2 regions of the Megamonas hypermegale genome follow, and region 2 is predicted to be linked to the other one. Evidence: predicted binding sites of a transcription regulator. Region 2 holds the regulator's gene; the other holds the start of a gene.
The links. The regulator HrcA, encoded in region 2, represses chaperone genes, less so after heat shock. The targets are predictions, from matches to a motif close to TGTTAGCACTCNNNNNNNNNGAGTGCTAACA.

Region 1: a site for HrcA is predicted at 5,881-5,911, ahead of htpG (molecular chaperone HtpG). Genes of this name have one in related genera too.

What each region holds. Positions count from the first base shown of each region.
Region 1 covers NZ_LT906446.1:51,705-61,795, reverse strand. The annotation lists gene CKV65_RS00275 (glycosyltransferase family 8 protein) at 19-1,014, opposite strand; gene CKV65_RS00270 (O-antigen ligase family protein) at 1,042-2,256, opposite strand; gene CKV65_RS00265 (Cof-type HAD-IIB family hydrolase) at 2,360-3,157, shown strand; gene CKV65_RS00260 (hypothetical protein) at 3,234-3,839, shown strand; gene htpG (molecular chaperone HtpG) at 3,898-5,847, opposite strand; gene CKV65_RS00250 (hypothetical protein) at 5,991-6,584, opposite strand; gene CKV65_RS00245 (efflux RND transporter permease subunit) at 6,693-9,851, opposite strand; gene CKV65_RS00240 (efflux RND transporter periplasmic adaptor subunit) at 9,868-10,091, opposite strand, start outside.
Region 2 covers NZ_LT906446.1:737,967-748,057, forward strand. The annotation lists gene CKV65_RS03475 (DUF262 domain-containing protein) at 1-1,509, shown strand, start outside; gene CKV65_RS03480 (helix-turn-helix domain-containing protein) at 1,593-2,099, shown strand; gene CKV65_RS03485 (IS3 family transposase) at 2,075-2,947, shown strand; gene dnaJ (molecular chaperone DnaJ) at 3,038-4,183, opposite strand; gene dnaK (molecular chaperone DnaK) at 4,285-6,141, opposite strand; gene grpE (nucleotide exchange factor GrpE) at 6,218-6,808, opposite strand; gene hrcA (heat-inducible transcriptional repressor HrcA) at 6,850-7,875, opposite strand; gene CKV65_RS03510 (Asp23/Gls24 family envelope stress response protein) at 8,212-8,604, shown strand; gene amaP (alkaline shock response membrane anchor protein AmaP) at 8,619-9,194, shown strand; gene CKV65_RS03520 (DUF2273 domain-containing protein) at 9,214-9,468, shown strand; gene nusB (transcription antitermination factor NusB) at 9,488-9,883, shown strand; gene xseA (exodeoxyribonuclease VII large subunit) at 9,936-10,091, shown strand, end outside.

The sequences.
Region 1 (10,091 bases), 690 kb from region 2:
ATTTGGGGTGCATATCACTTATCTTCTACTTTTTAATTTAGCTAATAAATATAATATATAATATTTAATACTTTTTAAATAATAGTTATGATTATATAAATCTCTAGAATAAATTCGTAAACGGCGATAATGCTTAGGATATACAGGTAAACTATTTTTCCAAGGCGTTTGATTTTCATAAATTTTATATAAATCTCTATTATAATCATTTGACATAGAACTTACTTCCCAGCCTAAATCCCAGGGCTTAGGTGATGAGGTAAAATGAAGTAATATAATTTCTTTATTACTAATACTATTTTTATTCCAAGTATAAAAACCATTAAAATAATTAAATTTTCTAGGAAGATACAATATTTTTTGCGTTAATATTAAATTTAAAGCATCTTGGTCTGGAAATTTAAAATCATATACCTTACTTGATAAAATATCTATAAGTTTATTAAATATATTATATTCATTCCATTTTTGTATATTAATTAACATCATTCCAGAATTAAAATATATATGATTTTTTAAATTTAAATTATTGTTGCGAGATTCATTCATATCTTTGGTATCAGAAACAGCTGCGATAATATTATCTTTTAAATCAAAAGATAATAATTTTTTAATATCATTTAAACAAATAATATCTGCATCTACATAAAGTATTTTTGATAAATTTTTGTTAAATATAGGTAACAAAAATCTAAAATACATAGATGTTGGAAATGCCTTTTGTGTTGGTAAATTAATAAAATAATTATCATCAATAATATAAATACTAATATTAAAATTATATTGTTGAGCTAAAAGTCTCAACATACTAATAGAATCTACATTAATATTAGAAGAAATTATATGAAAATGAAAATTTTGTTGCAAATTATTTTTTAAAAAAGATACAATAGAAGTAGAACAACAACGAACATAATTATTATCAATACCATAACCTATATGAATTATATTATCAGTATTTATTAAAAATGAATAATTAATAATATTTTTAAGAGATTTTTCAAATTTATACATAATATATCCTCAAATCATAATATATTTCTAAGCTTTAAATTTTAAAACAATTAAATGTTTATTTAATATAAAATATAACCCAGTAAGTATCCAAAATAAGCTCGTATTACCTCTATATCCTAATTGACAAAATATAGTATCAGTTAACGAATTTATAGTAAATGCTAATAAACAAAATAAAAACGATAAAGAAAAAACATCTTTATTTCGTATATAATTAGTTATAGTATAATAATATAAATATATAAATAATAAAATATAACCTGACGTTCCTAATAAACCCGTTTCAGATAAAAAAGCTAATAATACATTATGTGGATGACCTTGTGTCTCTCTAGATAATGAAGAACGGTAATTTGTCATATATTCTTCATAATAATTTCCAAGACCAACACCTACTACAGGATGGTCAATAAACATTTTCGTAGCAGATTCCCACATTAATATGCGTTCATAATTAGACTGTGTCGCATAATTTGTGCTAGGAATAGTCGATGCACGATTAACAGAAGATGGTGATATATTAAAAATAAATATACTATATAACATTAATAAAACGATAAAAAAAACAGCTTTCACTTTATTTTTTATAGAAAATAAAATAATTAATGGAAAAATAATTGCCAATTCAATCCAAACTATACGAGTATTTTCAAAAATAATAGCTGGAATACCAATTAATATCATCAAGAAAAGAAATATTCTTATTTTCTTTGATAATTGACTTTTATACATACTCAAAGTAAAAACAATAGGTAAAATTAAACTATTTGTAACAGCCAAAAACATATAATGACTATCACAAAACCCAGTAGGTCTCCCAGTATTTCCTAAATAAAATTGATATATAACTACTAGAGAATTAATAAATAATGGAACACTAAAAGACAAAAATAATAAAAACATACGCTTAAAGTTCATAGGAAATAATATTATAGTAAACAATCCTAATAATGGATTAATAAAACGAGATTTATAAATAGATAACGAACCATCTGACAATATAGTAGATAAAAATACCATTAATAAAAAATATACAATAATATACATATAATATTTAAATTCTTTTGTATAATATAATTGTAAAGGAAAAGATTTTTTTAAATAAATGAGAAAAAATATATTAATAAAAAAAGCAGTAGTTATAAAATTTATTTTAGTATCAATTAAAAATGTTAAACCATATAAAAGTAAACAAGAAAAAACAATATTTTCATAAATTTGATAGATTTTATTTTGCAAAATAGCACTCCTTAAAAATAATATAATTCTTTTCTAAATTATGATACAATACTATTATAAATAATGCAAATAAGTTATATAAAGGAGAATATATAGAATAAATATGAAAGCTGTTTTTTTTGATGTAGATGGTACATTAATCGAAGGCACTCATCCTGATTATCGTTATATAAGACCAAAAGTTTCTGAAGCTATTCGCAAACTTCAAAAGCAAGGTCATTATGTGTTTATTGCTAGCGGTCGTTCTTATGCTTTTCTTGATGAAAAAATTCGCAACTTTGGTTTTGATGGTTTTGTACTTTTAAACGGAGCTGTTATCTATTTCCACGATAAAATAATTTACCGCGCACCACTTGATAAAAAATTTGTGCATAATCTTTGCGACGTTTGTAAATCACACGCTATGGAATATACTTTACAAGGTGAAAAAGATGCCTATGTAGATAAAAACTTCACATATTTAATTGACCGATTAAATCAATATGGCATTTTTAAACAACAGTTACAACTAGAATATAATTTAGATGATATTGTAGTTTATAAAATGGAAATAGATTCACCACATCATGAAGACCGAAAATATATCATTAATAATCTACCAGAAAATATGACTTTTGTTGAAGATATGAACCATAATTATTGTCACATAGAAGTTTATGCTAAAAATAATTCTAAAGCTACTGGAGCTTTAAAAGTTTTAGAGCTTTTAAATATCGATAAAAAAGATAGTTTCTTCTTTGGCGATGGTGATAATGATGTAGAAATACTGTCTGAAATCGGTCTTGGTATGGCAATGGCAAATGGCAGTGTAAAAGCTAGAAATAGTGCTAAAATTGTAGTTCCATCAGTATTTGAAGATGGTGTAGCTTATGGTATTGAAAGATATATTTTAGGTAAATAGGATTTTTTTAATTTATCTAGAATAAGATAGAGAGAATATATTTTATTAATAAATTTTTTTAGAAAAGAGGGATAATATGTTTAAATTGGTGAAACTCTTAGTGATGGTATGTTGTTTTGTGGCGATTAGTGGGTTAAATTTAGCTGTATCTTTTGCTCAAAATCCTAATTTCAATCAAGTTTTATATTGGGATAATTATAGTTTTAGTATCAAAGAAGATGGGGATAAACTCATAATAAAACCTAAAAATTTAGCTATTGTAAATCGCAAGGAAGTTCATGATATCGTAGGATATACTGTAAATGATGTACAGATAGCTGATTTAAACGATGATGGTTATCCCGAAGTTTTAGTTTATTTAACAAATGATGGTAGTGGTAGCTATGGTAATTTAATAGGTTATTCTTCTAATAATGGTAAATCTATGAGCCAGATAGCACTATCACCTATTGAAGATATGAAAGCTTTAGCAAAATATTATCGCGGTCATGATTATATGCAGGTAAAAGGCAATGTATTTACAAGAACATTTCCACTTTATTTAGAAGATGATATAAATGCTAATCCAACTGGTGGCATTTGTGAAATACAATATAAATTAGTTGATGGCGAAGCTTGCCGAATTTTAAAACCTGTTAAATACACTATTTATAATATTGTAGATGAAAAAGTAATGAAATAAAATCATAAATAAAAAATCCTACAGATAAATTCTGTAGGATTTTTTTATATAAATTTAATTATTTAGCCATTAATTCAGCAATTTTATTAGCAATCGCAGCTGGATCTTCTGGCATCATACCTTCGATGAGAAGTGCTTGAGCATATAAGAGATTGCAATAATCTTTGAATTGCTGTGTATCTTTGCCTGCTTCGTGAATATTTTGTAAGCGAGCGAATAAATCATGTTTTGGATTAATTTCCAAAATACGTTTTGCTTTAAACATCGGATTATTTGTTTCAGCAAATACTTGTTCCATAGCAAAGCTTGGGCCTTGTTCATCAGCTACAAGACAAACAGCAGAAGATTTCAAACGACTACTGATTTTTACATCAGCAACTTTATCGCCGAGTGTTTCTTTAATATCTTTTATTAAATCTTCATTTGTTTTAGTGATGTTTTCTGTTTCTTTCTTAACTTCTTGAGACTCTACATCATCAAGACCTAAATCACCACGGCTGATTGAATGGAATGGTTTACCATCGTATTCGCGCATAACTTCAACTGCAAATTCATCTACATTATCGAGGAAGTACAATACTTCAATGCCTTTATCGCGTAAAAGTTCCATCTGTGGCAAACTATCAATAGCAGCACGGTCTTTACCTGTTGCATAGTAAATCTTTTTCTGATTTTCAGGCATATGTTCTACATATTCTTTTAAAGTGATGAGTTTATCTTCTTTAGATGTAGTAAACAGCAATAAATCTTTTAATTTATCCACTGTATCTGTACCAGTATATGCACTGCCGTAAATACCAATTTTTAAAGATTTACCATACTGTGCCCAGAATTTTTCATATTTTTCACGGTCTTTTTTGAGCATTGTATTTAATTGACGCAAAATGCTCTTTTCAAGGTTTTTACCTATTAATTTAAGTTCACGGCTCTGTTGTAAAAGTTCACGTGAAATATTAAGAGAAAAATCTGGAGAGTCTACTAAACCTTTGACAAAACGCAAGTATTCTGGTAATAAATCTTTGCATTTATCCATGATGAATACATGGCGAGAATAAAGCTGTAAGCCTGGTTCATAATCGCTATGATAAAGGTTATACGGTGCATGTTCTGGGAAGAATAACAATGATGTATATTCAATAGTACCTTCAACTTTATTGTGCATAACTTCCATTGGTCTTTCCCAATCGTGGAAGAGATTTTGATAAAATTCATCATATTCTTCTGGTTTAATTTCTGATTTATTTTTTGCCCAAAGTGGTTGCATGGAGTTTAATGTGCGAACTTCGTTGCGTTTTATAGTGCCAGCGCCTTCGATTGGTTTGCCATCAGCGTCTTTTGGCTGTTCTTCCACTACGAAATTCATTTTAATTGGATAGCGAACATAATCAGAATATTTCTTTACGAGAGATTGTAATTTATAAGTATCTGTAAAGTTTTCTTCTGCTTTATCTCCATAGAATTCTGGTAAAAGTGTCAATGTGATGCTTGTACCACGTTTTTCTTTTTCACATTCTTCAATAGTATAAGAACCGTCAGCTGTGGATTCCCATTTATAAGCCTGTTTTTCACCAGCTTTACGTGATACTACAGTGATTTTTTCGGAAACCATAAATGCAGAATAGAAACCTACACCGAATTGACCGATTAAATCTTTACCTGTATCGCCGCCTTCTTTTGCTTGCTGTAATTTTTCTAAGAAAGCTTTTGTACCAGATTTAGCGATTGTACCGAGATTTTCCATTAAATCGTCTTTATTCATACCTAAACCATTATCAGAAATAGTCAATGTATGACTATCTGCATCTGGTACTAGGAAAATTTCATATTGGTCGTCGCCTTCTAATAAATCTTTATTTGTAAGTCCTTCAAAGTGAACTTTATCAATCGCATCAGATGCGTTAGAAATCAATTCACGTAAGAAAATTTCACGATTTGTATAAATCGAATGTATCATTAAATCGAGTAATTTTTTCGTTTCAGCTTGAAATTGATGTGTTTCTTTAGCCATTTAATTTACACCTCTTATAATTTTTGCCAAAATAATTAGCACTCTATACAACTGAGTGCTAATATCCTATTTATTATTATATATTTATAAGTCAAAAAGTCAATAGAAAGCAAAATAAAAACCGGATTAAATCCGGTTTTATTTTAATTTTCTCTAAAAGATAAGAGACCATATTGATATGCATTTATATCATCTTGTGTTATCGCTTTTTTAGAAGATAAAACGATGCAGTAATTTGTTTTATTACCTTTGAGATATGTTTCGATGTTCTGACCTGGTTCTTCAATAGTTTGGTCAGCTTTACCGTCTTTATTTGTATCTACTTGAATATTTTTAGCTGTAACAGCATAAATAGCATTATGACCATTTATTGGTACAAGACTAACTGATTCATAACCACGTTCTACCATTAAATGTGCAAATAAATCTTTTGCATCTTGTTCGCTGATATTATCAAGATCTGGGAATGTATCATTAGTAAAAGCATCTGGAGATACTACCCAATATTTAGTGAGGCTATAGCCATCATTTTCAAATACTAAGATATCACCTTTTTCCTGTGGGGAAAATATACTCAAATCCATTACAGCAATTGGTTTTTGCGGACATTTTATCGTATAACCAAAGCGATTACTTGTATAAAAATATCCATCACTTGCTGCCAAAGCTGCATTAGCAGAAAAAGCAAGCACTAAAGTAAACACACACATCAAGGACAGTATCATTCTTTTCATCATAAGCAAATCTCCTTAAACTCAATGAATTCATTCAATTCACTGTTTTTCTCCAATTATAGCATAAGATAGAAGAAAATTCTTCTATCCTATACTAATAAATTGTTTATTTTACATAAATTTATCTGGATTTGTTTTTGGTTTTTGTTTACCACCTGTAATTAAGGAAGTAATCTTCATTACAACGAGATACATTACTGGAATTAAGAATACACCCAAGCAAGTAGCAACAATCATACCGCCAACAACAGCGATACCCATATTATTACGAGCTGCCGCACCAGCACCGCTTGCAACAGCAAGTGGCAAACAACCGATAATAAATGCGAGTGAAGTCATGATGATAGGACGCAAACGCAATTTAGCAGCTTCCAAAGTTGCTTTAAGCGGTGTCATACCTGTATCAACACGCATTTTAGCGAATTCAACAATCAAAATTGCATTTTTAGCAGCCAAGCCCATAACTACAATCATACCGATTTGCATATAGATACTAATCTGCATGTTAAGAATATAAGCTGAAGCAAGTGCACCAAAAATACCTGTTGGAACTGTAAGTATTACTGCATACGGTACACTCCAGCTTTCGTATAAAGCTGCAAGGCAAAGGAATACGAATACGAAGGAAAGTAACATAACCTGACTTGTAGAGCTTGTTGCTGCTTTTTCTTCACGGCTCTGACCAGACCAGTCAACGCTAAAGCCTGTGGAAGCTACTTCTTTAGATATCTGTTCAATAGCATCCATAGCTTGACCAGAACTGTATCCAGCTCCTGGACTACCTTGAATTGTTATACTTCTGCTGGCATTAAAACGAGAAATAATCGCTGGACCAGAATCAAGTTTCGGCTTAATTACAGCATTAAGCGGAACCATTTGTCCATTACTACCTCTAATATAAATAAAGCGAGTAGTAGAAGCTTCATCACGGAATTTAGTATCCGCTTGCATTACTACTTTGTAAGAACGGCCAAATTGGTTGAAGTCATTTATTTCAAAACCACCGAAGTTTACTTGCATTGCAGTAAATACATCGGAAATATTAAGACCTAAGTTTTTAACTTTTTCACGGTCTACTTCAAATTCATAAATTGGTGAACCTACACTATAAGTTGTATAAACACCCTGCAAAGCTGGATTTTGATTAGCTTTTGCTACAATAGTTTTAGCAATCGTATCGAGCTCTTCATTCGTATGACCACTCATATCTTGAAGCTGCATATTAAAACCACTAGTAGCACCAAGACCTGGTAAAGATGGTGGGTTCATAGCGATGATAGAGGCTTGCGGATATTTTGCTGCTTCTTTAAATACACTACCAATTTGCGCATTAATACCTAAATTTGGTGTTGTACGTTCACTCCATGGATCAAGTCCAACGAAGAATGTTGCTGCACTGGATTTAGAACCGTTTGACAAAATATCAAAACCAGAAATACCCATTACCTGAGATACACCTGGTATTTGTTGCAAGTCATTGGATAATTGACGCATTAATTCATTAGTACGATTTAATGAAGTACCTTCTGGTAAAGTTACTGAACCAATATAGAAACCTTGGTCTTCTTCTGGAATAAATGTTGTAGGTAATACCTTAAACAATAGACCCATCAAAGCTACGATTACAACGAGTGCAACTACGCATAATTTAGCTTTACCGATAAGTGTTGCTACACATTTTATATAACCACGTGTAAGCCAGTTCATAAACTGATTGAAACGAATAAAGAATGCACCTAACTTACTATCCGTATTTTCCGTTGCACTATGTGGTTTCAACAAAGTAGCACAAAGTGCTGGAGTAAGTGTAAGCGCTACAAAGGCTGATAAGCCCATTGAAATAGCGATAGTCAAAGCGAACTGACGATATAATACCCCAGTCATACCGCCAAGACCTGCTACTGGAATAAATACGGAAGCCAATACAAGCGCGATAGCAACAACTGGACCTTGTACTTCGTCCATTGCACGACCTGTAGCTTCTTTTGGATTAAGTCCATCTTCTGCCATATGACGTTCAACATTTTCGATAACTACGATAGCATCGTCTACTACCAGACCGATGGCAAGAACCATACCGAAAAGTGTCAATGTATTAATGGAGAAATCAAGTACCACGAAAGCAGCAAAAGTACCGATAAGTGATACTGGAACGGCAAGCATTGGAATGAGTGTTGCTCGCCAACTTTGTAAGAAAATATAAACAATGAGCATAACAAGAAGCAATGCTTCCACGAAAGTATGCATAACTTCATTGATAGACTCACTGATGTAATTAGTGTTATCAACAACAACTTTATACTCTAAATCAGGTGGAAAATCAGCTTTTGCTTCTTCCAAAACCTGTTTTACACCAGCTACAGTTTCCATAGCGTTAGCATCATTTGTGAGCTGTACACCAAAACCAACGGAGTTTTCATTGTTGTTTGCAGCTATAATACTATTAGTACGAGCACCTGTTTCAACTCGTGCTACATCTTTTAAACGAACAAAAGAACCTGCATTATTATCAGAACGAATTATAATATTACCAAATTCTTCTGGTGTTACAAGACGACCTTGAATTTTGCCAGTGTATTGGAATTCTTGGTCTTTTGGAGCAGGCATCTGACCGATTGTACCTGCTGGTGCTTGAACGTTCTGTTCTTCTACAGCTGCGATAACATCAGCTACAGTTAAACCGAGTTCAGCTAATTTGTCTGGATTAATCCAAAGACGCATTGCATAGTCAGCACCGAATACGTTTAAGTCACCAACACCTGGAACACGTTTCATTTTATCTACAAGATAAATATCGGCATAGTTTTTAAGAAATACATCATCATACGTACCATTTGGAGATGTAATAGATACAACCATCGCCATATCTGTTGATGCCTTACGTGTTGTAAGACCGTATGCCTGTACTTCTGATGGCAAGCTTGGTTCAGCTGTAGATGCGTAGTTTTGAACTTTTACGGAGTCCATATCACCATCTGTACCAAGTTTAAATACTACAGATAAGCTATATCTACCATCATTTGAAGAAGTTGAACTCATATAGTCCATACCTTCTACACCGTTTACTTGCTGTTCAATTACTTGTGCTACTGTTTCATTAACAGTATCAGCATTCGCACCAGTATAAGTTGTACCTACGCGAATAGTCGGTGGTGAAATCTGTGGATATTGCGCTACTGGTAAAGTAAACGCTGAGATTGTACCTAAAATTACAATGATGAGCGATACTACAATAGCAAATATCGGACGATTTATAAAAAATCTTGACAATTACAGCACCTCCTGATTAAAAAGTTAAACCTAAATCTTCAGGAGTTACCATGGTTACATCGAGAGGAACGCCTTCTTGTAATTTGGTAAGGCCTTCTACAATGACAGTATCATTTGCTGAAAGTCCATCAGTTACAATCCAGAAACTGCCTACTTTATCGCCTACAGTTATTGGTTTTGTAACAGATTTACCATCTTCACCCACTACCATTACAAATGTTTTTTCCAAAATTTGTTGTA
Region 2 (10,091 bases):
GGAACGCCTGCTGGAAGACCGCAACAATTAATGTTGATTGATGGGCAGCAGCGCCTTACAACATTATCATTGCTCTTATGTGCTTTAAAGAGATATGTTCAAAAAAATGATGTAGAAACGAATTTGATAAAAACGAAAAAGATAGACAATCAATTCTTGCTCAATAGCGATGAAATGGGCGATGATAAATATAAATTGCTATTGAATGCACAAGATAGAGAAACGTATATAAAATTATTAGAGCAGACAGAATTTACAGTGAATACGCCATCAAAAAGAATAATGAATTGCTATGAGTATTTTTATCAGCAAATAGAAAAATGTGCTGATGATTTAAATAGCATTTTTCTGGGAATTTTAAATTTGAGTTTAGTAGCGATTTCACTTGATAAAGATAAGGATAATCCACAGCTCATTTTTGAAAGCATGAATTCCACTGGGAAAGATTTAGCTCAATCGGATTTATTGCGCAATTATTTATTGATGGATTTATCCACAAGGGAACAAAATAGACTTTATACGACATATTGGAAGCCGATGGAAGACGCTTTTGGTCAATATGCTTATCTGGAAAAATTTGATTATTTTATCCGTGATTTTTTGACGATAAAACAGAATAACGGTCATATTTGTAAAGTAAATGATGTATATGAACAATTCAAGCGCTATTATATAGAGCAGAATTTGACGAAAGAGGATATTTTAAAGGAAATTTTCATCTATGCTAAATATTATGCTGCTATAGAATTGGATAGAGAAAAAGATAAAGATTTGCGCATGTACTGGCGACAAATTAGAATGATAGATTGCCATGTAGCGTATCCATTTTTCTTGCAATTATACCATGATTATGAACAAAAAAATTTAGCTAAAGAAGATTTTATTTTAATCATAAAAACGACGATTAGTTATATTGTGCGGCGTGCCATATGCGAAATTCCAACAAATTCATTGAATAAAACTTTCGCTGTTTTTTACAACAAAATCAATAAACAAGATTATGTAAATAGCGTATTGAAAGAATATATTCTAAAGACTGCATACAGAGCTTTTCCAACAGATTATGAAGTGCGAGAAAAATTGCAAACAAAGGATATCTATCATTTTAGATTAAAAAATTATCTTTTGGAAATGCTCGAAAATTATTATCATAAAGAACCGATTGATATTGTGCGGGACAATTACACCATTGAACACATAATGCCTCAATCGCCAGAACTCAATACGACTTGGCAAAAAATGCTTGGTGAAAATTGGCGAGAAGTACAAAAGATTTATTTGCATACTTTGGGCAATCTCACGCTTACAGGTTACAATAGTGAAATGGGCAATAAGTCTTTTGAAGAAAAATTAAATGGTGAAAATGGTTTTAAACACAGTCATTTAAAATTAAATCAATATGTTGCAAGTTGTGAAGCTTGGAACAAGAAGAGCATTCAACAACGAACAAGTTTATTGACAGATTTAATACTTAAAATCTGGTCGTATCCCGTTTTTAAAAACAAATGAATATAAAATAAAAAGAACAGATTAAAATGAACTGCACCCCAAAAGTTGGACAAAAAAACAACTTTTGGAGGTGCAGTTTTTTTATGACTAAATACTCAAATGAATTTAAAGTTAAAGCAATTAAAATGGTTTTAAAAGGAGATTCTATTTATCATGTAGCTAAAATTCTAAACATGCCAAATACAGCTCCTCTTCGTAGATGGATATTTCATTATGAAAATGGTGGCATCTCACAACTTCTTCATAAAAATCGTAAATATACTCCTATCTTTAAACAAAAAGTTATTGAATATAAATGGCTACATCATTTATCATTAAATCAAACAGCAGCCAAATTTTCCATTCCTAATACTGGTACAATTTCTACATGGGAAAAGTTGTATAGCTCTTATGGATTTTCTGGTTTGCTTGCTAAGAAACGAGGTAGACCATCTATGAAAAAATCTAAAAACAAAGTTAACAAACCTAAAAAAGAACTTTCTTATGTTGAAAAATTAGAACAAGAAAATTATCAATTAAGGATGGAAAATGACCTATTAAAAAAGTGGCATGCCTTAATGAAGCAATGGGAAAAGGAAGGAAGACACTAGTTCTAGTAATTGCTAAATTAAGGAAAAAATATACTCTAAAAGCCCTATTAAACTATACAAAATTAGCTAAAAGCACATATTATGATGCATTAAAAAAATTATCAAAAGAAGACAAATATAAAGGATTAAAAACATTAATTCATAATATTTGTAATAAAAATCATGGAAGATATGGATATAGAAGAGTAACTTTGCAGCTGCATAAACAAGGAATAAAAGTCAATCATAAAGTAGTTATGAGATTGATGAAAGAAGAAAATTTAACATGTAAAGTAAGAGCAAAGAAATATAAATCATATAGAGGGCAAGAAGGGAAAATAGCTAAAAATATATTAAATAGAAATTTCAAAGCAGAAAAACCAAACGAAAAATGGGCAACAGATGTAACAGAATTTGCATTATGCAATGAAAAAATATATTTATCACCAATAATAGATTTATATAACGGAGAAATAATAAGTTATAAAATATCGAAAAGACCAATACTAAAGCAAGTATTAGATATGGTAAAAGATGCAACAAGAAAGATAAAAGAAACAAAAGGAATAATTCTACATTCAGACCAAGGATGGCAGTATCAGAATAGAAGATATCAGGAGTTATTAAAAGAAAAAGGCATTATCCAAAGCATGAGCCGAAAAGGAAATTGCTTAGATAATGCCGTAATAGAAAATTTCTTTGGTTTGCTAAAAAGCGAATTGTTCTATTTAAAAAAATTTAAATCCGTTGAAGATTTTATAAAAGAGTTAAAATCTTATATAAAATATTATAATACAAAACGAATAAAGATAAAACTAAAAGGACTTAGTCCCGTAGAATACAGAACTAAGTCTCAATTAATAGCTTAATTAATATGTCCAATATTTTGGGTGCATATCATTAATCTGTTCTTTTCGTTTATTTAAAGAAATTATCGAATTTATCTTTTAGTTCACTGATTATTGTTTTTTTTTAGTTTTTCCAGTTCCAGTAGCAGTTTTATCATCTGTCATACCTGCAAATTCACGCAACAATTCTTTTTGTCTTTCTGTGAGTTTTTGCGGTGTTAAAACTTTGATACGTACATGTTGGTCACCGCGTCCTGTGCTTCTGAGATAAGGAATACCTTTACCTCTTAAGCGCATAACTGTACCAGATTGTATGCCTGCTGGTATTTTCATTTCTACTTTACCATCGAGAGTAGGTACTTCGATAGTATCGCCGAGAGCTGCCTGAACAAAAGTGATTGGCATTTCACAAATTACTTCGGAGCCTTCACGCTGGAAGAACTTGTCTGGTTTTACTGTAATATATACATATAAGTCACCAGTAGAACCACCGCGAACACCTGCATCACCTTCACCAGCTACGCGGATACGGTTGCCTGTATCAACACCTGCTGGGATTTTAACTTCAACTTTAGAACGAATGGATTTTACGCCTTTACCGCCACAAGTTTTACATGGATTTTTGATGATTTGACCAGTACCACTGCAACGAGAGCAAGGATGTTGGTTAACCATGCGACCAAATGGCGTATTTTGTACGGATTGTACTGTACCTGTACCATGGCAATCTGGGCAAGTTTCTGGATGTGAACCAGCAGCTGCACCAGTACCGTGGCAGTCTGGACATTGTTGTGTTCTTGGAATGTTAAGTGTTTCTGTTTTACCAAAAGCAGCTTCTTCAAATGTGATTGTCAAATTATAGCGAAGGTCAGCACCGCGTTCTGGGCCACGTTTGCGTGCGCCACCGCGAGGACCGCCACCACTGCCAAAGAACATATCGAAGATATCGCCAAAGCCATCAAAGCCACCGCCTTGACTAAATCCACCAAAGCCGTCGAAACCGCCTGCACCAGCACCGGCTGTTCCGTCAAAAGCTGCATGACCAAATTGGTCGTACTGTGCTTTCTTCTTCGGATCGGATAATACGCTGTAAGCTTCGTTTACTTCTTTCATCTTTTCTTCGGCTTCTTTTGGATTATCACGATTGCGGTCTGGGTGGTATTTTAAAACCATTTTACGGAAAGCTTTCTTTATTTCTGCTTCTGAAGCATTTTTATCAACGCCTAACACTTCATAATAATCGCGTTTTGTACTCACTTTGCACCACCTGAATTTAATAACGAAAATTTATGCTTAATTGACATAACTCCAGCTAATAAGAGTTAACTGGAGTTATGCAAATTGAATTTCTCTAATTATTATTTGTCTGTTACATCTTTGAATTCAGCATCAACAGTGCCATCATCTTTTGGTTGGCTTTGTTGTTGTGCACCTGCACCAGCATTAGCGCCGCCTGCTTGTTGTTGTGCCTGTTGAGCTTGTTGATAAGCTGCTGCACTTAATTCATAAAGTGGTTTTTGTAATTCTTCCATAGCTTTTTTGATTGCTTCAGTGTCATTACCTTTTAATGCAGTTTTAACGCCTTCGATGCCGTCTTTAACTTTAGAAACAGTACCAGCGTCAGCTTTATCGCCTAAATCTTTAATAGTTTTTTCTGCTTGGAATACTAAAGCATCTGCATTATTTCTTGTTTCTACAGCTTCTTTACGTTTTTTATCTTCTGCTTCATGAGCTTGAGCTTCTTTAACCATGCGGTCGATATCTTCTTTGCTCATGCCGCTATCGGATTTGATTGTGATATTTTGTTCTTTACCAGTACCGAGGTCTTTTGCGGATACATGAACGATACCGTTGGAGTCGATATCAAATGTAACCTGAATCTGAGGAACTCCTCTTGGAGCTGGTGGAATATCAGTTAATTCGAAAGTACCGAGTAATTTGTTGTCAGCAGCCATTTCACGTTCGCCCTGGAATACGCGAATTGTAACAGCTGGCTGATTATCTGCTGCAGTGGAGAATACTTGGCTCTTAGATGTAGGAATTGCAGTATTTCTTTCAATCATGCGAGTGCAGATACCGCCGAGAGTTTCGATACCAAGAGAAAGTGGAGTTACATCGAGTAATACGATGTTTTTATCATTGAGTTCACCGGATAAGATACCAGCCTGAATAGCTGCACCTACTGCAACGCATTCATCAGGGTTTACACCATGGCTAGGTTCTTTACCGAAGTATTTTCTAATAGCTTCTTGTACAGCTGGGATACGAGAAGAACCACCAACGAGGATGATTTTATCAATTTCAGAAGCAGAGAGTCCAGCATCTGCCATTGCTTTACGAGTTGGTTCAACAGTTGCTTCAACGAGGTCTGCTGTGAGTTCATCGAATTTAGCACGAGTAAGTGTTAAATCAAGATGTTTAGGACCAGTAGCATCAGCTGTGATGAATGGTAAGTTGATGTTAGTAGAAGTCATACTGGATAATTCGATTTTTGCTTTTTCAGCAGCTTCTTTAAGACGCTGAGCAGCCATTTTATCTTGAGATAAATCAATGCCGTTGGATTTTTTGAATTCTTCAACCATCCAGTTCATAACAGCGTTATCGAAGTCATCGCCACCTAAATGAGTGTTACCATTTGTAGCAACAACCTGGAACATACCATCATCGAGGTTTAAGATAGATACATCAAATGTACCACCGCCAAGGTCGAATACGAGGATTGTGCCGTTTTCGCCTTTATCAAGACCATAAGCAAGAGCTGCTGCTGTTGGTTCGTTTACGATACGAAGTACATCAAGACCTGCGATTTTACCTGCGTCTTTAGTTGCTTGACGCTGGCTATCGTTGAAGTAAGCAGGAACAGTGATAACTGCTTGAGTTACTGTTTCGCCGAGATATTTTTCAGCATCGCCTTTTAATTTCTGTAAAATCATAGCAGAAATTTCAGGTGGTGTATAAGATTTACCATCAATATTTACTTTATAATCAACTTCACCCATATGACGTTTGATTGAAGCGATTGTTCTATCTGGATTGGATACGGCTTGACGTTTTGCAAGCTGACCGATGAGGCGTTCACCATCTTTTGTGAAACCTACAACTGAAGGAGTAAGTCTGCTACCTTCTGGATTTGTGATAACGGTAGGTTCGCCGCCTTCCATAACAGCTACTACAGAGTTAGTAGTACCTAAGTCAATACCAATTACTTTGGACATTTAAAATTCCTCCTAAAAAAACATCTATATATAAATATAAGTGTTATCAAATATTAATATTTAAACTAACTATTGATTAGTTAGCTACAACCTTTACCATACTTGGGCGAATTACTCGTCCTTGTACCATGTAACCTTTTTGTAATACTTCTTCAACTGTATTATCTTCTTTTTCAGGGTCTTCTACACGCATTACTGCTTGATGGAAATTAGGGTCGAATTTTTCACCGACAGCTTTAATTTCTTCAAGACCATTTTTCTGAAGAGAAGTAATAAGCTGATTGTAAACCATGGAAATACCATCGTGAAGTGGACTGCCCTTGGCTTCTTCAACAGCAAGAGCACGTTCAAAATTATCTATGATAGGAAGTAAATCTTTTATAAGACCTTGAAGAATTACACTGGATAAATCTTCGCGTTCTTTTTCATTACGACGACGGAAGTTCATAAAATCTGCTTGCAGTCTTTTGTAATGTTCTTCACTTTCCTGTAATAAAGCTTTTTGAGCTTCAAGTTCTTTTTTTATAGCTTCTAAATCATCAGTTGCTTGTTCAGCAGGAGATTCTTTGGCATCATTATCAGTATTATCAGCAGTAGTATCAGTGACATTTTCATTAACTTCTGTTTCTTTGGCTACTGTATTTTTATTTTCTTCTGGAGATGTCATAAATTAAACCACCTTCTTATATTTTAAAATAGCTATTTCAGCTACAAATGTAAGCGATGAAATATATCGGCAAGATTTGTATTCATAAATTCTAGCAATGAAATAATTTTGCCGTAATCCATACGCGTCGGACCTAAAACAGCTAAGGTTGCAACGGGTTTGCCATCTAAATGATATGTTACACTTATGATACTGCAATCTTTTATATCATTATATTTATTTTCTTGCCCAATCGTAACAGCTAATCCTTTGTTGCGTTGTTCTTGTAAGATGTTACAAAGTAAGGTTTCTTGCTCTAGCATGGATAAAATTCGTTTTACATTATCTATATTGTGAAATTCTGGTTGTTCCATCAGTTGTCCAGCTCCGCCTAAATAAAGGCGATTTTTTTTGTCTTGAGCCATAGCCTCATCAATTATATTGATTATGGCATTGAACACTGTGGTATTTACTGTTTCACCACGAATTTTGCGAATTGAAGCCATGCTGATATCACGAAGATTGCGACCCTTTAAATAAGAGTTAAAAACATTCGCGATGTTTTCAAAATCCTTAAAAGTTACACCGCTTGGAACTGCGATAACCTTATTATTAATAAAGCCTGCATCTGTCATTATAATTGCTATGACATGAGAGCTGTCGAGTGGCAGAAAACGTAGATATCTGAAAGCTGTTTGAGATAATTGCGGTGCCAAAACTAAAGAAATATTTTTGGTTAATTGAGAAATTATGCGACTTGTTTCACGAAAAATTCCTTCTACTGAACGTGCTTTAGTGGCATACCAATGGTTGATAAGATTTTTCTCATCCTCCGACAATTGTTCCAACGTTAAGAGGTCATCTACATAAAAACGATAACCTTTTGATGAAGGGATGCGCCCCGATGATGTATGGAGATGCTTGATATAACCAAGCGTTTCCAAATCAGCCATTTCATTACGAATAGTAGCAGGGCTAATTCCCAAACCGTATTTTTTGGCGATTGTTCGGGAGCCGATAGGCTCTGCTGTAGATATATAATCATCTACAATGGCTCGGAGAATGCGTTGTTTTCTTTCATCTAGCATTTTTTTCACCCCTGTTGTTAGCACTCTATATTAGTGAGTGCTAACTTCTAATTAAGAGAGTAGCACTATTAGGACAAAAAGTCAAGGTTTTTTTAATAATTTTTCTAAAAACTTTATATTAGGCAGTTTTATAAATAAAAATGCAGGGTGCATAGATAGAATTTATTTTGTGATGGGAAAAGAAAATGGCTAGGATATTAATAAATAAGGCATCTTCTTATATTATATGAACTTTCATAAAAGAAAATATTTTTCCCTTTTATATTTATAAATTATTTGTTATAATTAGTTTAACATGAAAACTAAACTATTTTAGTTTTAAAGGAGGATTTAATTATGTCTGAAACTACAAAAGGAACAAGTAACGAATTAGGTACTATCCGTATTGCTGACGAAGTTGTTAGCATTATTGCTGGTCTCGCAGCTACAGAAGTTGAAGGTGTTGCTGGCATGAGCGGCGGCATTGCAAGTGGTATTGCAGAAACACTTGGTCGTAAGAATTTCTCTAAAGGTGTAAAAGTTGAAGTTGGCGAAAAAGAAGCAGCTGTGGATTTATATATTATCGTAAAATATGGTTCACGTATTCCAGACGTTGCTCTTAATGTACAGGAAAGTGTAAAAAATGCCATTGAAAATATGACAGGTCTTAATACTGTAGAAGTAAACGTTCATGTACAGGGTGTAGGCTTCCCTGAAGATGTAAAAGAAGAAGAAGTACGTGTCCGCTAAGAAAGAGGCTTAGTATGAACGTTATAAATCGTATCATCCTATTCTTTTACGCCTTGGCATTTGGTGCTGTTTCACTTCTAGTAATAGCGTTATATACAAGAATTTTTTCTGATGCGCAAGTTTGGAATGAATTCTTATATTTATGCAGTAGATGGGAAACACTTGCCGTAGCTATCGTCGTGTTAATCTGTAGTTTATATCTATGGTTACAGAGTATTTCTTCGCACAGCAATGATGTAACAGCTAACGAAGCTGTTATAGTGCAAGGAAAAATGGGACAAGTGCGTATCTCTTTAGTGGCTTTAAAGAATATGGCTGATAAGATTGCCGTTTCCACTGCAGGCGTCCGCGACGTAAAAGTTAGAATAAAAATGACTAAGGCAGCTACCAAGGATAAAACTTTAATACCTAGTTTTAAATTGCGTTTAGTTGTTAGTGAAACGTATAATATCGTAACAATAAGTGATGATATCAGATATCGTCTTAATGATTATTTATCTAAATACATTGGTATTGAAAATACTAAAATAGAGATAGATGTTAAGAGTATATCGGATGATCCTTCTGAAGGCAAAAGACACGTAGTATAAAAGTTTTAGAGGTGGCACAATGAAGGAAGATATCTTAAATTTTATTAAATATCAACTAAAAGAGCATTGTGGTAGAACAATTGGTATTGTTATAGGTTTTATTATTGCATTATCTATATTGGTATTCGGTTTCTTTTCTACATTATTTGTGATAATCTGTATGGGACTAGGACTGTTTATCGGTAACAAAATAGATAAGAGCGATAGTGAATTTTTTGAAGACCTAGTTTATCGAATTCAACGATTGTTATCACCATTTTCTCGTCGTTGGTAAAAGGAGATAAAATATATTTATGAGTCGCAGACAAGCGAGAGAAATCGCATTGCAGTCACTGTTTCAATTGGATTTTAATGCAAGCAGTAATGAAGAAGCTATAAATCATGCTTTAGAGCATACAAAAATTTCATCTGGTGACTGTGATTATGTAAATTTATTAGTTAATGGTACTAGAGAAAACTTAGAAGCTATTGATAAAATGATAGCAGATAAATCCAAAGATTGGAAAGTTGAACGCATGTCAGGCATTGACAGAAATATTGTTCGTTTAGCTATATTTGAAATGAATTTCAGTTCAGATAAATTAGTGCCTAATATAGCAATCAATGAAGCTGTTGAGTTGGCAAAAAAATTTGGTACAGATGATTCTGCCCGTTTTGTTAATGGTATTTTAGGTTCAATGATTAAATAACACTATTTATTGCCAGGCTGATTAGCCTGGCATTTTTTATGCGAGGCTAAAAATGTCGGATAAAATCTATACTGTAAGTCAATTAAATAAATATATAAAGCAGCGTTTTGAAGATGATATTATCCTAAATAGTGTGATGATAAGAGGTGAAATTTCTAACTTCAAGGTTCATACTTCAGGGCACTGCTATTTTACTTTAAAAGATACC